2 regions of the Rossellomorea sp. RS05 genome follow, and region 2 is predicted to be linked to the other one. Evidence: riboswitches for the same ligand, from Rfam matches in the RefSeq annotation. Region 2 holds a riboswitch; the other holds the start of a gene.

Region 1 (9,845 bases), on a different contig from region 2:
CTGGGTATCGCCATTCGCTTCGTGGAAGGCGCGGATCATCATAAGCCCGGTCCATTCCCCATGAGCTCCTGCAGCGGGCTGGAGGGTCACTTCATCCATCCCGGTGATTTCTTTCAAGTGTTCTTGGAGGTCGTACATGAGACCGAGTGCTCCTTGTACACTTTCAGGCTCCTGAAGCGGATTGATATGGGCAAATCCATTGAGGCGCGCCACATATTCGTTCACCTTCGGATTGTATTTCATCGTACATGACCCTAGCGGATAGAAGCCTGAGTCGACTCCGTGGTTGCGTTTGGAAAGAGCCGTGTAATGACGCATGATATCAAGCTCGGACACTTCAGGAAGATTGGCTTCCTCTGTGCGGATGAATTCTGCCGGAATCAGATCGGATAGATCTGCCGCCGGAACATCCAGTTCAGGAAGGCTGTATCCTACGCGTCCTTCTTTAGTGAGTTCGAAAATAAGAGGCTGATCCTTCTTATGCATGATAATCCCCCAATTCTTTAGCAAATGCATCGATTTCTTCTTTGCTGCGAAGTTCCGTGACGGCAACGAGCATATGGTTGGCGAGCGTTTCGTCCGTAAGACCGAGATCATATCCCCCGATCATCCCTTTTTGGATAAGATGTAGATTGAGATCCCTGACCGGCGCCTTCACTTTGACGACGAATTCATTGAAGGAAGGTCCTTCGAATGCCAATTCGAGTCCAGCAGACTTCATGGCATTTTTTGCATAGTGAGCTTTTTGGATATTCTGGATTGCCATCTCTTTTACCCCTTGCTTCCCGAGTGCCGTCATGGCAACGGAAGCAGCCAGGGCATTCAGTGCCTGGTTCGAACAAATATTGGACGTCGCTTTATCACGGCGGATATGCTGTTCCCTTGCCTGAAGGGTCAGGACGAATCCGCGGACACCGTCTTCATCCACCGTTTGGCCGACAAGGCGGCCCGGTACCTTCCGCATAAGCTTCTTGCTGACGGCGAAATAGCCGCAGTGCGGTCCGCCGAATGCACTCGGAATTCCGAATGGCTGCGCATCCCCGATGACGATATCGGCACCGAATTTGCCCGGTGGTGTGAGTGCGCCGAGTGCAAGGGGGTTGGAAGAGACGACAAACATCGCTTTTGACCCATGGGTGATGGCTTCAATCGCCTGAAGATCCTCGATACGTCCGAAGAAGTTCGGATATTGAACAATCACAGCTGCCACGTCGTCACCGATGAGGTTCTCGATCGCTTCAAGATCTGTCACCCCATCCTTATGGGGAACTTCTACAACGTCGATATACTGACCTTTCGCATAAGAGCGCAGGACATCTTTGGATTCAGGATGAACCGCCGCTGATACGAGTACCTTCTTGCGACGTGTCTGACCGGCTGAAAGCATGGCGGCTTCAGCAAGGGATGTACCACCGTCATACATGGAAGAGTTCGCTACATCCATTCCAGTCAGCTCGCAGATCATCGTCTGAAACTCGAAAATCGCCTGGAGTTCGCCCTGTGAAATCTCCGGTTGGTACGGCGTATAGGCCGTATAAAATTCAGAACGTGATAAAACATGATCCACGATGATCGGCATGTAATGGTCATATACTCCCGCTCCCAGGAAGCTTGCATGACTTCTGAGATCGGCATTTTTAGCTGCCAGAGCACTCAGTTCCTTGACGAGTTCCGTCTCGGATTTCGCTTTTTTAATGTTATAGTCGCCTTTAAAGCGGACTTCTTCCGGAATATCTTCAAAAAGGGCATCGACGCTGTCGACTCCAATGCTGTCCAACATTTCTCTTTGATCCTGATCTGTCATCGGTAAATAACGATGCTTCATGAACGTCAGTCCTCCCTATTTGCCAGTTCTCTTATAGAATGGTGTTTTCACTACAACGGCTTTCAATTGTTTACTCCGGATCTCCACGATCACTTCAGTACCGGGCTCGGCAAATTCCTTCTTGATAAGTGCAAGACCGATATTCTTCTTCAGTGTCGGCGACTGGGTACCGGTTGTGACCTCCCCGATCAGCTCTTCCCCTGAAAATACACTGTATCCATGACGAGGGATGCCGCGGTCGATCATTTCGATCCCGACCAGTTTACGAGGTGCCCCTTCTTCCTTTTGTTTGCGAAGGACTTCCTGGCCGATGAACGGGATGTCTTTATTCACCTTCACCGCAAAACCAATTCCCGCTTCGATGGGCGTGATTGTCTTCGACAACTCCTGTCCATAGAGTGCGAGATTCGCTTCGAATCGCAAAGTGTCTCGGGCACCAAGGCCGCAAGGTACGATTCTTTCCTCTTCACCCGCCTGAAGGATTTCCTTCCACAGAGCCGGGGCGGAATCCGATGCACAATAAATTTCAAACCCGTCTTCCCCTGTGTAACCTGTTCTTGATACGAGCGCTTCGTGACCGTTGATCATGACCTCATCCTGGAACTTGAAGAACCCGATGCTGCCGAGATCTGTATCGGTTAGCTTCTGGAGGATCTTCTCCGCCAGCGGACCCTGAATGGCAAGCTGGGCGATTTCGCCTGAACGATTCGTCAGCTCGACCCCTTCGGTTGCATGATGGATGAGCCATTCGTAATCTTTCTCGATATTGGATGCGTTGACCACAAGGAGATAATCGTGATCTTTCCGTTTATAGACGAGAAGGTCATCGACCGTCCCTCCGTCTTCGTAGCACATGGCGGTGTACTGAGCGCCTCCGTCCTTCAATTTGGACAGATCATTAGTCATCATCCGTTGAAGGTACTCAAGGGCACCCTCCCCTTTCACCGTGATCTCTCCCATATGGGAGACATCGAAAAGACCTGCACGGCTCCTTACGGCTTCATGCTCATCTTTGATCCCCGAGAATTGTACGGGCAAGGCCCATCCTCCAAAATCGATCGTCTTTCCTCCATACTCGCGGTAAAGATCGTGTAAAGGCGTTTGCTTCAGTTCTGACATGGCGATTCCCCCTTTAGTGGTTACACTGCATTCTTTTGCATGAAAAAAGGACAGAGAAGCCCCTTTTCAATAAGTGGGCTTCTCTGTCCTGGCACCTGAAAGTTTACCGATTCATACGGCTTTCCCCTTTGGTGGTCCCCATCCGGGACGCTCTCCAGAGTTGCGTCCGACAAGAGTCTTTTTGCCTGAGAGATTCACATCGTGATGCTTGCTCCTTCGGCGCTGCAGACTGCAGTCTCTCCCCTTGTCATCATTCGCCAATATTCCTTGCAATATTTGGTCATACTAAAGATATAAAAGAAATGCAGCAGATGCTAATGTTCGGATTTAGATCATTTTTGTAAGATTGTAAATCTATTTTCATCCTACCATTAATCAATTGTTCCGGGCAATCAATTTTTGCAGAAAAAAAGGAGTTGTTTTTATATGAATGTAGATATCATATTCGATGAGGGATGGGGAGAAAATCTTGATAGTCTTATCACAAATGACGGGCCATGGGGAAGTTTCGACCTCTACAAACTCGCCGTCGAATTCGAGCACCATCTCGCAATTCCGAACTTTGAGGGGCTGCAGGCACCGAAACATTTGGCAAATGTCACTCCCCTCCCCCATCAGCTCGAAGCTGCGAGGCAGGTGGTGGAGACCATGAACGGAAAAGCGATCCTTGCAGATGAGGTCGGACTCGGGAAAACAATTGAAGCGGGGCTTGTGTTGAAGGAATACATGATCCGTGGACTGGTGAAGAAGGTGCTCATCCTCGTGCCGGCGTCCCTGGTATCTCAGTGGTGCTATGAGTTGAATACGAAATTCTTCATCCCTGCCGTCCCCCAGAGGAAAAGTTACGTCTGGGACCAGTGTGATATCGTTGTTTCTTCCATGGATACGGCCAAAAGAAGCCCTCACCGGGAAAAGGTGTATGAACAGGATTATGATCTCGTCATCATCGATGAGGCTCACAAACTGAAGAATCACAAAACGAAAAACTATGAATTTGTGCAGAACCTGAAGAAAAAATTCTGCCTTCTTCTGACGGCCACTCCCATCCAGAACCGAATCGAGGAAATCTTCCATCTTGTTTCCCTCCTGAAGCCCGGGCACCTTGGAAGCGAATCGGGCTTTACAGAACGGTATAAAAATGGGGATCGGTCACTTGAGGATGACGACCATCTGAAGAACCTGACCAACAAGGTGATGATCAGGAACCGAAGGAATGACACGGGTATCGAATGGACGAAGCGCCATGTAAAAACGGTCCTGATCGACTTCTCACAGGGAGAGAGGGACCTATACGACAGCTTCGATCTTCTGCGCGGCCGCTACGATGACTGGGCCGCATCCAGCTCCTTCTCCCTCCTCACCCTGCAGCGGGAAGCATGCTCCAGCCGAGAAGCGGTGTACTTTACGTTGAAGAATATGCTAGCCAAAAAAGAGGATCCTTCAGAAGGGTTCAAGCAGGTGATCGGAACCCTCATGCAAAAGGTGGAGAATGTCTCAGTCAACTCCAAGGCAAAGAAAGCCCTGGAGCTGATCCAATCCATCGACGACAAGGTGATCATCTTCACGGAATACCGTGCTACCCAGATGTACCTTCAATGGTTCCTGAAGCAGCACGACATCACGTCGGTCCCTTTCAGGGGCGGGTTCAAGCGAGGAAAAAAGGACTGGATGAGACAACTGTTCCAAAATCACGCCCAGGTCCTCATCGCCACGGAAGCCGGCGGGGAAGGGATCAACCTTCAATTCTGTCATCACGTCATCAATTTCGACCTTCCGTGGAATCCCATGAGACTCGAGCAGCGGATTGGACGGGTGCACCGCCTGGGACAGACCGAGGATGTTCATATTTACAATTTCGCCACGAAAGGCACCGTGGAAGAACATATCCTCACCCTGCTTTATGAAAAAATCAACCTGTTCGAGCGGGTGATCGGCGAACTTGATGACATCCTGACCCGACTCGATTTCAAAGAGTTTGAAGATCACATGACGGATATCTTCGCTTCCTCAAGAACCGAGGGTGAAATGAAGATCAAAATGGAAAATTTGACGAGCATGATTCAATTTGCAGAACAGATGAAGGAGGAGAAGGCCGATGCAGCAGCACGAAATACATCGATTTCTTGAGCGGTATTTTCACGCGAACGGGTGTGAGCTGAAGGCAAGCGGTGATGGCTATATGACCGTTCAGCTCACGATCGAGATGGATAAAGAGCTCATGAATCGCCCATTCTACTGGCATTATCTCGAAAAGACCGGCGGGGAACCGAATCCCATGGCACTAAACCTCATCACCGATCAGGAAAAGGCGCCGGAAGGACTACAGGGGGAGGTCATCCATTTCGGTTCACCCCGACTGCACCAGATCTTCCGTTCCACCCGGAGTCTGGCAGGATACACCCGGCTCTATGAGGACCGTGCAGGGTATGGCCAGCAACAAATCCCGCTTCATCCGTGGCTCGGCATGAACGTCAAAATCTCCTATCAATCGAATCGCAAGAAGGATACGTTCCGCAGCATCGGCCTCAATCTGATCAACGGCATGATGAAGGAAGGATTTCACGATGAACTCCTCACCCTCAAGCTGACGCCGAAGATACCGGATCTCTGCTTCACCCTGACCCCGATCATCCGCCCCAAAAGCGGGATCGGACGCATCCAACAGCAACTGCGGGATGAAATCAGCCGGGAGTCGACGGAATGGGCAGAATCAGCCCTTGCCTCATGGAAGGAAGACCGGGAGCTACTGGACCACTTTTATAAAGAGGTCGAAGACAAGCCCGAATCCTACTTCCTTGAACAAGCCGCCCTTAAGTATCAATATGAACCGAAGATCGAGATCGAAATCATCAATGGGGGGATCTTCTACCTTCATCAGTGACACCTAAAGAGATTAGGTCAAAAAGAAAAAAGGACCATGTAATAACAAACAATAGTAGGGCTGATTCCTAATAACCTTGATGATTTCCGTGCAAGACTTCGCTTTCCACGGGTAGCTCGTGAGCCTCGCAAGCCTGCCGGGGGCCACTTTTCCCGCCGGATCCTTCGTCTTGCACTCAACCGCAGGAAACAATATAAGCGTAATGAAACAAAGTAAAAACCCGAATTATTTTGCCTGATCATCAGCAAATGAATTCGGGTTTTACTATGACTAGAACATGTTTGTCTCAGCCATTTTTTATTGATTCCTATTTTTTTTGAAAAACAGCCCGACCGCATATGGGATGATGCCGAACCATCGATACAGGAATGGTTCCTTCCGGGTCTTGCGCTGCTTCCTGATTGTTTTCCGCTCCTGGGGTGATTTGTTATAATGCTGAACCACGGTCTGGGTCAAGAATTTGACGTAGTCATTTACAGACATCCTGCCACCACCTTCACCCATCCAGTATGCCCAGGTTTCCATGCTTTAATTCCTGCCGAGGAGGGAGAGGATCTCGCGTGTGACCGCCTCTTCATCTTTTCCGCCGGTGTCCACCTCATGGGTCCTCGCTTCCTCATATAGGGGAATGCGACGACTGAACAGACTCTCCACTTCATGACGGGGATTTTGTGCAAGGGGTCTGTCGGGATCTCCTTCAAGCCGCTCCCACAGGCTCTCGAACGGAGCGGATAGATGGATCACGCATCCGCTTTCGCCAAGCAGAGTGCGGTTCTCCTTCCTCTCGACGATCCCTCCTCCCGTTGTGATGATGCACGCTTCCTTCAAGAGCTTTGCCAGGACGGCCGTTTCGAGATCACGGAAATATCCTTCGCCGAAACGCTCGAAAATTTTGCGGATCGGCATCCCCTCTTGCTCGACAATGTATTCGTCCATGTCCACGACATGAAGGCCGACCTTCTCTGAGAGAATATGTCCGATTGTCGTTTTTCCTACTCCCATAAATCCGATTAGCACAATTGATTCCATAATCTACTTCCAATCCACTATCTTTTTTGTGTCCTTATTATACACGACTGCGACCGGAAGAAAAACCTCACCAGGCTGATTCAATCTCACTTCGATTTGCTGGAGGTCACCAGACCCCTCCAGGTAGTCCACGCTCATCGTGCCGAAACTTCCCTTACGGAGTCCATCGACACCGCTGCCAGCTTCCATTTCATAAAGCACGGTCTGGTACAAGCTGATTTTTCTCTCGTACACGTTTTGCATATTGGTCAGGTAGCGGTATTTACTCACGTATAGATCTTTTGAAGCGACAGCCACGGTCAAGATGACAGACAGGAACATCAACGTGAAAGGCAGGATGAACCCTTTCTCATTCCCCATAGTAAAAGAACTCGCCTTCAAGCTTCTTCCCATCAAGAAATACCCCCTCTATCCTGACTCCACCGTCTATTGCGTGGAAACTGACCAAAGAAAGCTTCTGAAGGACCACTTCATGCCCCTTATCATTCACACGTCTCCTGATGGAATCCTGATATTTTTCATACGTGACCTTCTCCCCATTCAAGATAAATGAAAACCCTGAATTCGTTACGGTCATCCCTCTGGATTTCCACGTTTCTTGCCTGACACTCTCATTGAATAAGGTCCACTGGTAATACGGCGGTGGGATCATTTCCTCCCGAACGAGGGAGAAGCCTTTAATCACCAACGGGATGGAAAATGAAATGAGGCAGACGATAAAGAAGGAAAACAAGGCTTCAAGGAGAGTGAATCCACGCTCATTCCACAAAGCTGCATATTTTTCTGATGTCACGGCCCCTCTGCATTTCCACGCAGATCGATGATGCCCCTCCTTCCCAATACCTCGTATAGTCGACCCCTCCATATGATTTCGAGCTCCTTCCATACTTTTTCGTGACCATGGCACGTTCAACCCCCTCCTCCATCCATTTCAATGCTTCCACTTCGGACTGCTTATCCCTGAGCAGAACGGACTGGTTCAACAACAAGGGTAGGAAGACACCGGTGATCAGCAGCAGACAACTGAATGCTATCAGCATTTCCGGGAAGGAGAAGCCATCATTTTTTTTGAACATAATAACGCCCCTGTCCGATTTGAAAGGTCAATTGATACTTGGTACCGCCACGTGCAAAATTGATGCTGCCGAATCGATTGGTATTTCCATTTGGATAGAAGGTGATGTCGTACAACGTGCTGGATTTGATTTCGAAACCTTCCTGGAGCTTTCGATTGAATAACGTTTCATTCAGGACATTTTTCGCGATATAGGATCCATTCTCGGGATAAAAGGTGATGCGGACGGGAATCTGGTAGCGGAACGCATAGCTTTGAACGTAAGCGAGGTCGGATTGAAGCTGGGCGACGAAGACCTTTTCATCCGTTGACGCCTTCGTCGGATTCACGGAAAACACAACCCATGTCAGCAAGATGCCCGTCATGAACAGGACCAGGAGCATCTCTACAAGAGTGTATCCCTTTTCTCCCCGCATCCTAAGAATCGCTTACCTTTACATTACCATTCTGTCCGATTGTGATGGCCCTCCCATCGGGACATGCCTTGTACTCATCCTTCAAGTACCCTTCTGTCACAAGATTCTGGATCGTGACTTGACCCGAATTTCCATCCATTTTATATGCTTCGACCTGTCCTTCCACCATATTTACAAAGGCCTCACAGCCTTTCGCATTGATGGAACCGCTCTGTTTCGTCACATTCGGGATTGCGATGAACAACAGGACCGAGATGACCAGGAGTACGATCATCATCTCAATGAGGGTGAACCCTCTTTCATCTTTTAATAGGTGTTTCACGTTTATTCCCCTTTCTGAACTCATACTCCCTGCATCATTTGGAACAGGGGCATCATGATTGAAAAGTAAATGGCCATGATGAATAAGCCGACAAAACTGAAGATGACTGGCTGGATGTATTTAAGGAGGGCACCGCTCCTTTCTTCGAGCTCCACAAAGCACATATCCCCGTAGAGCTGCAATTCTTCCGGCAGCCGTCCGTTCGTTTGACCGTGGTGGATGATATAGGCGACCTCCGACTGAAAAAAAGGGATGGCACCTGCACACTCATGGAGGGACATACCCGACTTCAAGCCCTGTATGAGCTCGCCGGATACATATTGAAGGGTCGGTCGGAAGGTTTGTTGTTCAATGATTCTGAGGGATTCGGTGATGGACACACCATTGCTCAGTAGAAACCCGAGTTCCCTTGCAAAGAAGTGGGTGTGGGCCAGTTTGAAGAAGCGGGAAAAGAAAGGAATCCTGCTCGTGTGGATGGAAATGGTGACCGGGGAAATCCGGTGACGGAAAAGGTAAAGCATGACCCCAGCTGAGAGAAGTATAGCAAGGATTCCCGCGAGCAGGAGGGGGACGGCTTTTACGAACGAGAGTAAAAGCTGCACGCCAGTGGAAGGTTCATAGCCCATGGAGCTGTAGAGCGTTTCAAATTTCGGAAAAAGCACATTCCGGAGGAGGACCATCATCATTCCGGCGATGATGATGAGCATCAAGGGATACTGGATGACCCGCTTGAGCCTCTCTTGATTTTTCTGCTTCTGCAGGAGGTAATCCCCTGCACCCATGAGGGTTGCTCCCATCTGCCCGTGGAACTCGGCAAAATAGATCTGGGCGCTCACATGGGTGGGGAGTGAGAGTTCTTTCGTGATGACCTTGGATACCTGTACGCCTTCCTGCAGGGAATGGAGGATGCGGGTTTTCAAGACGGTCGCCTCTGGACGGTCGGGGATGAGCAGGAAGTCCACGGCCTCACTGAACGTATATCCCTTCTCGAGGAGGGAACCCATACGCTTCAGGAACTTTCCCTGCTCATCCCTTTTCTTCATGTATCCATTTCCGATACTCAGATTCCGGAACATATCCGAGGGCCACCCCCTTCCGGATGAGCTGCTTCAGCGTCAGGTATCGATGGTCGACCTTTTCACCCTTTGCTTCCATCAGTACATTCTTCAGTTCTTTGC
Region 2 (9,845 bases):
TCCCTGAACCCCCGCATGAGGGTAGGGGATATCATTGCTGAAGGAATTGATGCTCATCGATTGGCGAGGGGTAAAGCCCGTCAGGAAAGGGTGTATGAGCTCCTTGAAAAGGTCGGCTTGAAGCCGGAGCACGCCAAGCGATACCCTCATGAATTCAGTGGTGGACAACGTCAGCGGATCGGCATTGCCCGCGCCCTGGCGGTGGAACCGAAATTCATCGTCGCCGATGAACCGATTTCCGCCCTCGATGTTTCCATCCAGGCCCAGGTGATCAACCTCTTGGAGGACCTGAAGCAGGAAGAGGAGCTCACCTATCTCTTCATTGCCCATGATCTGGGAATGGTGAAGCATATCAGCGACCGTATCGGAGTCATGTATCTCGGCCGGATGATGGAGCTTGCAGACAGTGATGAACTGTTTCGCAACCCTCTTCACCCGTATACGAAAGCTCTGCTTTCAGCCATCCCCGTTGCGAATCCAACTGCAGCGAAAAGAGAGAAGATTGTCATTGAAGGGGATCCCCCGAGCCCTGTGAACCCGCCGAGCGGCTGCCGGTTCAGGACCCGTTGCCCCCATGCGACGGAGATTTGTGCGAAGCAGGTACCGGAGTGGAAAGAAGTAGAAAAGAACCACTGGACAGCGTGTCATCTATATTAAATGATTGAAGGAGGAACCCCGATGAAAAAATGGACACAGAGTTTGCTTTTGGTCACATCCCTCGCCCTAGTGGCCGCGGGTTGCAGCAGTAAGGAGTCAGGAAGCGGAGCCGATGGAAAGGTGGCACAGGAAATTACGGTCAATGCCATGAGTGAGCCGCCTGATCTTGACCCGGCTCTTGCCACCGATACCACATCCGGATGGGTGATGGACCATGTATTCGAAGGACTGTATACGAAGGACAAAGAAGGAAAACCGGTCCTTGGAACGGCAAGTAAATCAGATGTATCAGAAGATGGGAAAACCTATACCTTCACGATTCGTGACGATGCCAAATGGTCCGACGGCAGCAATGTCACGGCAGAAGATTTCGAATATGCATGGAAACGCGTGCTGAACCCTGATACAGGAAGTTCGTTCGCATTCTACCTTTATTATCTGAAAGGCGCCGAGGATTATAACAAAGGCAAAGGGAAAGTGGAAGATGTAGGCGTAACAGCGAAAGATGAAAATACGCTTGTTGTGGACCTCGAAGCTCCCCTCAGCTACTTCGATGAACTATTGACCATGTGGACGTTTTATCCTGTGAAGAAGGATACCGTCGAAGAAAATAAAAACTGGGCGGCAGGCGCCGACACGTATGTGAGCAACGGACCGTTCAAGCTCACGAACTGGAAGCATGATAGTGAAGTGGTCATTGAGAAGAATAAGGAATACTGGGATAACAAAGTCGTCAATCTTGATAAAGTCACCTACAAGATGGTCAATGACGCTACCACCTACTATCAGATGTTCAAAACGAAAGAATTGGATTTGATCCAGACCCTTCCGTCTGATGTGGTAGCCCAGGAGAAGGACTCCAAGGAATATAGTGAAGTGCCATACTTCGGAACATATATGTACATGTTCAATGTCGACAAGGAACCGTTCACCAATGAAAAAATCCGTCGTGCGTTCACTTTAGCCGTTGACCGCGAGTCCCTCACGAAAAACGTCACGAAAGCCGGTGAAACACCTGCTTATGCCTTTGTACCAGGCGGGGTGGATACAGGCGATGGCGACTTCCGTGAACAGGGCGGAGCCTATTTCGAATCGAATGCCGAAGAAGCGAAAAAGCTCTTGGAAGAAGGTATGAAAGAGGAAGGCTGGAGCGAGCTTCCAGCTGTGACCCTCACGTATAACACATCCGAGAACCACAAGAAGATCGCAGAAGCCGTCCAGTCCATGTACAAGAAGAACCTTGGCGTCGATATCAAGCTTTCCAATCAGGAATGGAAGACCTATCTTGATACGACCCAGCAAAAGAACTTCCAGATGGCCCGAATGGGGTGGATCGGGGTTCTGGTGGATCCGGTCGTCATCCTTGACTACTACCTCGGAGACAGCCCGAACAACCGTACCAACTGGGTCAATGATAAGTACGACAAGCTGATGGCAGACGCCAAGGTGGAGCAGGATACAGCGAAACGCTACGATCTCCTTCATCAGGCAGAAGAAGTACTCATGGAAGACCTGCCGTTCAACCCGATCTATCACTATACGAATAACTATATGACCGCACAGAATTTCAAGGACATCGTGTATCCGGTCAACCGCTATCCGTACTTGAAATGGGCGGAGAAAGTATCGGAATAACAAGGCCAGTTCTCTGTTCCTTAGGTGGATGGAGAGCGAAAGGATAAAAAAGGGGGGATCTTGATGAAATGGAAGATGGGTCTTGCGATGGTCACCGTTTCCGGATGGGTGGCTGCTATCGGGTTGAAGCTTGGATCCAAAGCTGATTTAGCCGACGCTGCATTTCTGATCGGTCTCTGCCTTTTGATCCTGGGTGTCAGCTCGTTGATCATGAAGACAGGGTTCCTGACACCTGTCGTGGCGGGGTTTAAGATCATTGGAGAGCGGATGATCAGGAGGTCGCGATCCATGGAGCGAACGGATGACATGATCAAGAGAGATCATGATTTCCAGGCTTTCAAATCCACTCTTTCCACGCGGATCACCCAGAGTACATTCATCATGGGGGCTTGCTCCATTCTGATTTCGGTTGGAATACTGATCATCTGACCCCTCATCGCGTCTGGGAATAAAAGGTTGTGGTGAAGCAGCAAATGGTATTGTGTAATAACATACCGCTCATGATTTCCGTGCAAGACTACGCTTTCCGCGGGTAGCCCGTGAGCCTCCTCGGCAGGCTGTCTCACATCAGCTACACTTCCCGCAGGAGTCTTCGTCTTGCACTCCAATCAACCGCTAGAAACGATTAAATAGTCATGTTCATGAAACAAAGTAAAAACCCGAATTCATTTGCCTTATCGTAGGCAATTGAATTCGGGTTTTATTATGACTGAAACACGTTTGTCCCAGCCTTTTGATTATGCCGCTCGTCTGAATCTCGCTACATCATCCTTCAGGAGGATAAACAATGCCGGCACGATGAAGACGGCCAAGAATAGGATTTCCACCGCTTCAGAGTGCGTTTCCAGAAGCTCTACAATTCCTTCGGCAAACATTTCTCCGCCAAGGAAGACGAGGATGAGGCCCAGTGCTTTGAAAATCAGTGAAAGGTTAAGCTTGATCGTCGTCTTGAAGATCACATAGGCAACGAGTGCAGCCGCTACGATTCCGATGATGCTACCGAGAGCCACGGTACCGGCGCTTTCTGAGATCTTGGTCATGTTGAATACCATAAGCTCCATGCCTTCGCGGATGACGGACAGGAAGGCCAATAAGAATAAGCCGATTTTGGATGTAGAAGACTTCTCCGTTTGCCCTTTGATTTTGCCTGCTACCTGCTGATTGCGGTGGAGCCAAAGGATGAAGTAGGCAATCAAGCCTGCGGCCACGATCCTCATGACGGCCTCCATGATTTCTTCTGCTTCATGGGAAATGCTTTGTGCAAACGTGAATAGACCCCAGCCCAGGATCAAACTGCCGATGACACCTGTAATGGTACCAAACCCGACAACCTTGGCAAGATGCTTACGGTTCAGTTGTGAGAGCGTTGCCAAAATAATGCCGATGATCAAGGCCGCTTCCAGGCCTTCACGAAATGAAAGAAAAAGCGAATCCAACATATGTATTCCTCCGTATGGTATGAGTGCGTTGCTAAACTTTATAATAATGAGAATGATTATCAGTGTCAATGCTAAAAATAAAAAAAGATTTGGTCGATTTTGAGAGCTCAATCAAGTGACTGACAGCATCTGGAGGAATCAGTTGCGTGGCTTCTGCACAAGGAGGATCTTCCTTTGACAAATCCATTCAACGGGTCTACAATATATAACTATTCAAACATAATACTATCAAGCTACGATCGCTGTGGGTCACACTACAGCAGGAGCAGCTTCTGGAGAGACCGCTATTCAAGCGGCGCCGAAGGGTTCACAATCTCAGGCAAAAGGACAGAAGGGTACCGGGTATGGATTTTCCGAACGAGGGGAGATCTATATTTGATATTCTTTTCGACTCAGAGATTGGATGATTCCAATCTCTTTTTTTATTTTCGTTTCACGTGGAACATGTTGAGGAGGAGTTTGTTTTGGCACAACAAGAGTTAAAGAGGGATCTTTCCAATCGCCATGTACAGCTGATTGCGATCGGGGGTACGATCGGGACCGGGCTGTTCCTTGGGTCCGGTAAGGCGATACAATCGGCGGGTCCTTCCATCATCTTTGCGTATTTACTCGTTGGGATCGCCCTGTTTTTCGTCATGAGGGCACTCGGCGAGCTATTGCTTTCGAAAGCAGGGTATCAATCCATCACCGATATAGCGGAGGACTATCTCGGGTCATGGGCTTCGTTTGTCACGGGCTGGACGTATTGGTTCTGCTGGATCATGACGGCAATGGCCGATGTGATCGCCGTCGGGGTGTATGTGAATTATTGGTTTGACATTCCCCAGTGGATTCCGGCCGTGATCTGTCTGGTCATTCTTCTTGGGTTCAATCTTCTGACGGTCAAGCTGTTCGGTGAACTGGAATTTTGGTTCGCCCTGATCAAGGTCATTACGATCCTTGCCCTCATTGCAGTGGGCGTGGTCCTACTTGTCGTCGGGTTCAATACGGATGCAGGACCGGTGACCGTGACGAACCTGTGGGAGAATGGTGGCTTCTTCCCCAATGGGATGAGTGGTTTCCTTCTCTCCCTTCAGATGGTGATCTTTGCCTATGTAGGTGTGGAACTTATCGGGGTATCGGCGGCGGAAACGTCCAATCCGCAGAAGAATATTCCGTCTGCCATCAATAAGATTCCCCTGAGGATCCTATTCTTTTACGTAGGGGCCATCATCGTCCTGCTGTGTATCAACCCTTGGATGGAGCTGACTGCAGCAGAGAGTCCGTTTGTGAAAACATTCGGTCTGATCGGGGTACCCTGGGCTGCCGGGATCATCAACTTCGTGGTTCTGACATCGGCGGCGTCCGCCTGCAACAGCGGGATGTTCTCTACGAGCCGGATCCTCTTCAATCTTAGTAAAGGAAAACAGGCGCCAGCCAGACTGGGAAGATTAAACCGGAACCATGTTCCCAGTTCTGCCCTATTGGTCTCCACGGTGGTCGTATCGGTCGGTGCGTTGCTCAGCAAGCTCATCCCAGATCAAGCCTTTGGGATCGTCACGACGATCAGTGCCATCTGCTTCATCTGGGTGTGGGGCATCATTCTCGTGTGTCATATTTTGTACCGAAGGAAGCGTCCTGATCTCCATGAGAAGTCGAGCTTCAAAGCACCGTTCACCCCGCTGGTGAATTATCTTGTACTACTGCTGTTCGCCGGCATTCTTGTCATCATGTTTTTCGCAGACGAAACAAGGCCGGCACTTCTCCTGACTCCACTATGGTTTATCATGCTGTTCTTCCTCTACGGTAAACGGTCAAAAAAAGCGTAGAATGATCGAGAGACAATCTGACAAGGTTGTCTCTTTTTTCCTGTTTATTCTTATATAATAATAGTATTAACCTTTGATTATTCAGATAGTTCTTAAAACTATCTGTATGTCTATGTAAGAAAATGCTAATATAACTATATAATCAGATCTGCAGAAGGGGTAGAAAGATGTGGTTGATTTTGTAAGGAAGTACATAGGGGTGCAAGTTTTGTTCATTGCCGTTGCTACGGCATTATCAGGGGAACTGAGGATTTCCCCTTTTGGATGGGAGTTCAGATTTGGATTAGGCAGCATTGTTTTTTTTTGTTGATGATCCTTATGAACCACGTGCCCATGGTGAGGACGGGAATCGTCACCGGGATCATGGTAGCGGTATTCAGGACGCTAACCAGCCATATGTTTATTGCGGACCCAGGAACATTTTTTGACGCCTTGTTGATACATATTCCCGCGATGTTCTATTACATTACCTTTGCTATAGGGTTGAGTTTGATCCCATTGGACTGGATCAAGTCAAAGCTGTTGATCCTCGGTGTGTCGGTGGTCGGGATCGATGTAGCATCGAATGTGGTGGAAATCGGGTTAAGAAAGTGGCTGATGGAGACGACGCCGCTCCTATGGACGGAGTGGTCCATGCTTGTGCTTGTTGCGGTGATACGCGTGTTTTTTGTGATTGGTCTCTACGCCAATATCATTCTTCATCAGCTCAGGGCGCTTCATCAAGAACAGCAGCTCCGGTATGAGAAGATGCTCACAGTGGGATCAAGTTTGTACAGTGAGAGTTTTTATATGAATAAAATGATTGATTCCATAGAAGAATTAACGCTGAATAGCTATCGATTTTACAAGGAGCTGAAAGCGGAAGGGCTAAACCTTTCGAGCGCCAAGGCACTTGAGATGGCGGAAGAAACGCATGAATTGAAGAAGGATGCCCAGCGCATCATGGCCGGTTTGAAGAAGCTGAATGGTGAGACGGAGATCGGTGCTTCAATGGGCATGGTGGAAATCATGGATTTCGTGAAGAAGGCGAATGAGCAATACAGTCGATGGTTGGGGAAAAACATCATCTTTATCTTTGAGAGTAAGGGGCAGGAATATAGGACGAACCGGCATCTTGCTCTGTTGACTGTCCTGAACAACCTTGTGGCAAACGGAGTGGAGGCCATTCCTTCAGAAGGCACGGTGAAAGTAGAAATACTGGATGAAGGGGCACTCACCGTCTTCATCGTAACGGATTCAGGCGGAGGGATCAGAGAGGATGAAATGGATTTCATCTGTGAACCTGGCTTCACAACAAAGTTCAATCAGGAAGGAGTCGCGGCGACAGGCATAGGTCTGTCCCATGTGAAAAATATACTGGAGTCTCTGGATGGTAAGATGGATGTCCGCTCAATAGAAAAAGAAGGAACGACATTCACCTTGAAGATACCGAAGCAGACTTTACTGAACGGGGGAGAATATGCATGATTTCGTATTGTATTGTAGATGATAATGCAGCTAACCGTCGGATGGTGGAATCAATCATTGAACAAGGGGGGTTGGGGAGAATCATCGGGAGTGCGGCAGGTGGAGAGAAGGCTATCGAGCTCATATTGGAAGAACTGCCAGATGTCGTACTGATCGATTTATTGATGCCCGAGCTTGATGGAATCGAAATGATCAGGATCCTGAAAGAAAGAGGCTACCATGGCAAATTCGTCATGATCTCACAGATCAACAATAAAGGGATGGTGGGAGAAGCCTATCAGGAAGGCATTGAGTTTTTCATCCATAAGCCTATTAATTCCGTTGAGGTGGAAGCCGTTCTGAAACGTGTGACGATGCAGATGAATCTGAACAGCTCCATCATCGAAATCCGAAAGTCATTGGCAGGCATCGGGATGCTGCAACAGGTAACCAAGACAGAGAAACCATCCATAAAAGATTCGGTTTCTAAGATCCTGAAGGAGATGGGGATCATGTCTGAGAAAGGAAGCCGTGATTTGCTAATTGCATTGGATATTCTCATGAAGGATGATGATTTGATTGAACTGCCGCCGTTGAGGAGATTGTACGAGATGATTGCGAAGCGGATCAAAGTAACGGAGGACGAAGTGAAAAAAGAAACTAAGGCGGTGGAACAGCGCATTCGCAGGGCGGTGTGTACGGCCTTGAAAAATATGGCCTCCATCGGTCTCACCGATTATACACACCCTACCTTTGAACGCTATGCCCCCCTCTTCTTCGACTTTGAAGATGTGAGACGGAAGATGAGGGAGCTTGAAGAAGGAATGGAAGAAAGTCAGGCAAAGGTCAACGTCAAGAAATTCTTCCAGGTCTTATATCTGGAGGTAGCCGAAGGGCTGGAAAGCGTAAAGAGGTGAGTCCTTTACGTGTGCTTGGCTTCGAACCGCTTGGCAGACAGGGACAAGAGATAATTCACCGTGAAGTACATGAGTGCGACGAGGATGAAGATCGGGATGACGTAATCCTGGTTGCCCCCATTGATGATACGTGCATGGTGCATCAGCTCCGGCAGGGAAATAACGACAGCCAGAGATGTGTCCTTCAACAGGGCGATGAACTGACTGACCGTCGGTGGAACCATGCGCTGCAAAGCTTGGGGCAGCACGATCAGGCGAAGGGTTTGGACATAGTTCAGACCTGATGATCGTGCCGCTTCAATCTGCCCTTTATCAATGGAATTGAGACCGCTCCGTACCAACTCGGAAATCAGGGCGGCTTCGAAGATCGTCAATCCTGCGATGGCAGCGGTGATCGTGTCCAGATCGATGCCCACTTCAGGCAGAGCGAACTTCATGAAGAAGATGATCAGCAGCAGCGGTAGGTTCCGGATGATATTGACCACGAAAGCTAAAATCTGTGAAAGGACGGGTACTTTGGCATACCGTATTATGGCAATGAGCGTCCCGAGTGTGAAACTGAGGACGATGGCAATGGCAGCCACCCTCAGGGTCATCAGGAATCCGGATAATAAGAAGGACACGTTATCTGCAGAATAGGCACCTATGAAATCCATGAATGTTCCCTCCTTATTGATGACTGGCCGACATACGGCGTTCTAGGTACTCGACAGCGAAGCTGAGCGGTATGGTGATGACAAGATAGAATAAGGCAACGATAATGTACACGCTGAATACGACATATGTATGCAGGCTGACCAGATCGGCATAATACATCAGGTCCAATCCGGCGACGACGCCGAGGATGGATGAGTTCTTGACCAGGTTCAATGATTGGTTGCCAAGTGGAGGTATGACGACCTTGATCGCCTGTGGCAGAATAATCAGGCGCATTGTCTGGAAATAGGTAAGACCAGATGAACGTGCGGCCTCCGTCTGGCCTTTCGGAATGGATAGAATACCAGCCCGTATGGCCTCTGCAATGAATGAGGCAGTATAGATGATCAGTCCCATCGTTCCAGCGGCAAATCCTCCAAAACGGAATCCATAATAAAATAGGAAGACGATTAATAGCAGGGGAATATTGCGAATGAATTCGACATAGGCTGCACCGAACCAGTTTAATGGTTTGATGGGGGCGATTCGAAAGACCGCGATGATCGTACCGAGGAGAAAACTTCCTGCAAGTGCGACCAAGCTGGCTAAGAGGGTATTCCGGAATCCTTCAAAGAACATATCCCAGTAGTCTACTAGAATGGTAAAGTTAATCACGATAGGTTCCTCCCATTTTAAAGTAGAAGGATAAGGGGTAGGACCCGCTTATCCTTCCAGGCATATGATCAGTTCGGTTTTTTACCGATCCACTTCTCGTAGATTTTGTCATACTCCCCGTTGTCCTTCAGGTTTTCTAACACTTTATTGATTTCTTTTGCCAGTTCATCATCGCCCTTTTTCACGGCAATTCCGTAAGGCTCATCCGTGAAGATGTCCCCGACTACTTCATAGTCCGCATCTTGTTGCTCCATACCGTAAAGAATGGCGTTATCCGTTGTCAGTGTGTCACCTTGTCCGGATTTCAATGCAAGGAAGGCTTCTTGATAGTTTTCGAATTCCAGTACTTCTGCATCAGGTGCTTTTTCACGGATGTTGATGGCGGATGTTGATCCTTTAACGGCAAGGACCTTCACGCCTTTTTTGACATCATCGATGCTTTGGATCTTACTTCCTTTTTTCACAAGGAGTGATTGTCCTGCTTCGAAGTAGACATCAGAGAATCCGACTTCTTTTTTACGTTCTTCTGTAATTGTCATCGTAGCGACGATGGCATCGATATCCCCTTTATTCAGCATTGGGATACGGGTTTTGGATGTTACTTCGACCAGCTCGATTTTGCTTTCATCACC

The links. A riboswitch is a leader RNA that binds a small molecule or an ion and turns the genes downstream of it on or off. The one in region 2 is predicted to bind glycine.
Region 1: another riboswitch for glycine. It lies ahead of gcvT (glycine cleavage system aminomethyltransferase GcvT); the one in region 2 lies ahead of ABJ225_RS17190 (amino acid permease).

What each region holds. Positions count from the first base shown of each region.
Region 1 is NZ_JBDKWY010000001.1:1,309,375-1,319,219, forward strand. Features, by position in the region: gene gcvPB (aminomethyl-transferring glycine dehydrogenase subunit GcvPB) at 1-486, opposite strand, end outside; gene gcvPA (aminomethyl-transferring glycine dehydrogenase subunit GcvPA) at 479-1,825, opposite strand; gene gcvT (glycine cleavage system aminomethyltransferase GcvT) at 1,841-2,944, opposite strand; glycine riboswitch at 3,026-3,104, opposite strand; glycine riboswitch at 3,108-3,198, opposite strand; gene ABJ225_RS06835 (DEAD/DEAH box helicase) at 3,371-5,071, shown strand; gene ABJ225_RS06840 (YqhG family protein) at 5,040-5,825, shown strand; gene ABJ225_RS06845 (YqzE family protein) at 6,123-6,350, opposite strand; gene ABJ225_RS06850 (shikimate kinase) at 6,354-6,854, opposite strand; gene ABJ225_RS06855 (hypothetical protein) at 6,858-7,214, opposite strand; gene comGF (competence type IV pilus minor pilin ComGF) at 7,204-7,647, opposite strand; gene ABJ225_RS06865 (hypothetical protein) at 7,613-7,930, opposite strand; gene comGD (competence type IV pilus minor pilin ComGD) at 7,914-8,345, opposite strand; gene comGC (competence type IV pilus major pilin ComGC) at 8,347-8,667, opposite strand; gene comGB (competence type IV pilus assembly protein ComGB) at 8,688-9,743, opposite strand; gene comGA (competence type IV pilus ATPase ComGA) at 9,694-9,845, opposite strand, start outside.
Region 2 is NZ_JBDKWY010000007.1:180,267-190,111, reverse strand. Features, by position in the region: gene ABJ225_RS17210 (ABC transporter ATP-binding protein) at 1-657, shown strand, start outside; gene ABJ225_RS17205 (peptide ABC transporter substrate-binding protein) at 679-2,292, shown strand; gene ABJ225_RS17200 (DUF3899 domain-containing protein) at 2,356-2,721, shown strand; gene ABJ225_RS17195 (FTR1 family iron permease) at 3,030-3,731, opposite strand; glycine riboswitch at 3,994-4,072, shown strand; gene ABJ225_RS17190 (amino acid permease) at 4,196-5,539, shown strand; gene ABJ225_RS17185 (sensor histidine kinase) at 5,849-7,006, shown strand; gene ABJ225_RS17180 (response regulator) at 7,003-7,902, shown strand; gene ABJ225_RS17175 (amino acid ABC transporter permease) at 7,908-8,558, opposite strand; gene ABJ225_RS17170 (amino acid ABC transporter permease) at 8,572-9,213, opposite strand; gene ABJ225_RS17165 (transporter substrate-binding domain-containing protein) at 9,282-9,845, opposite strand, start outside.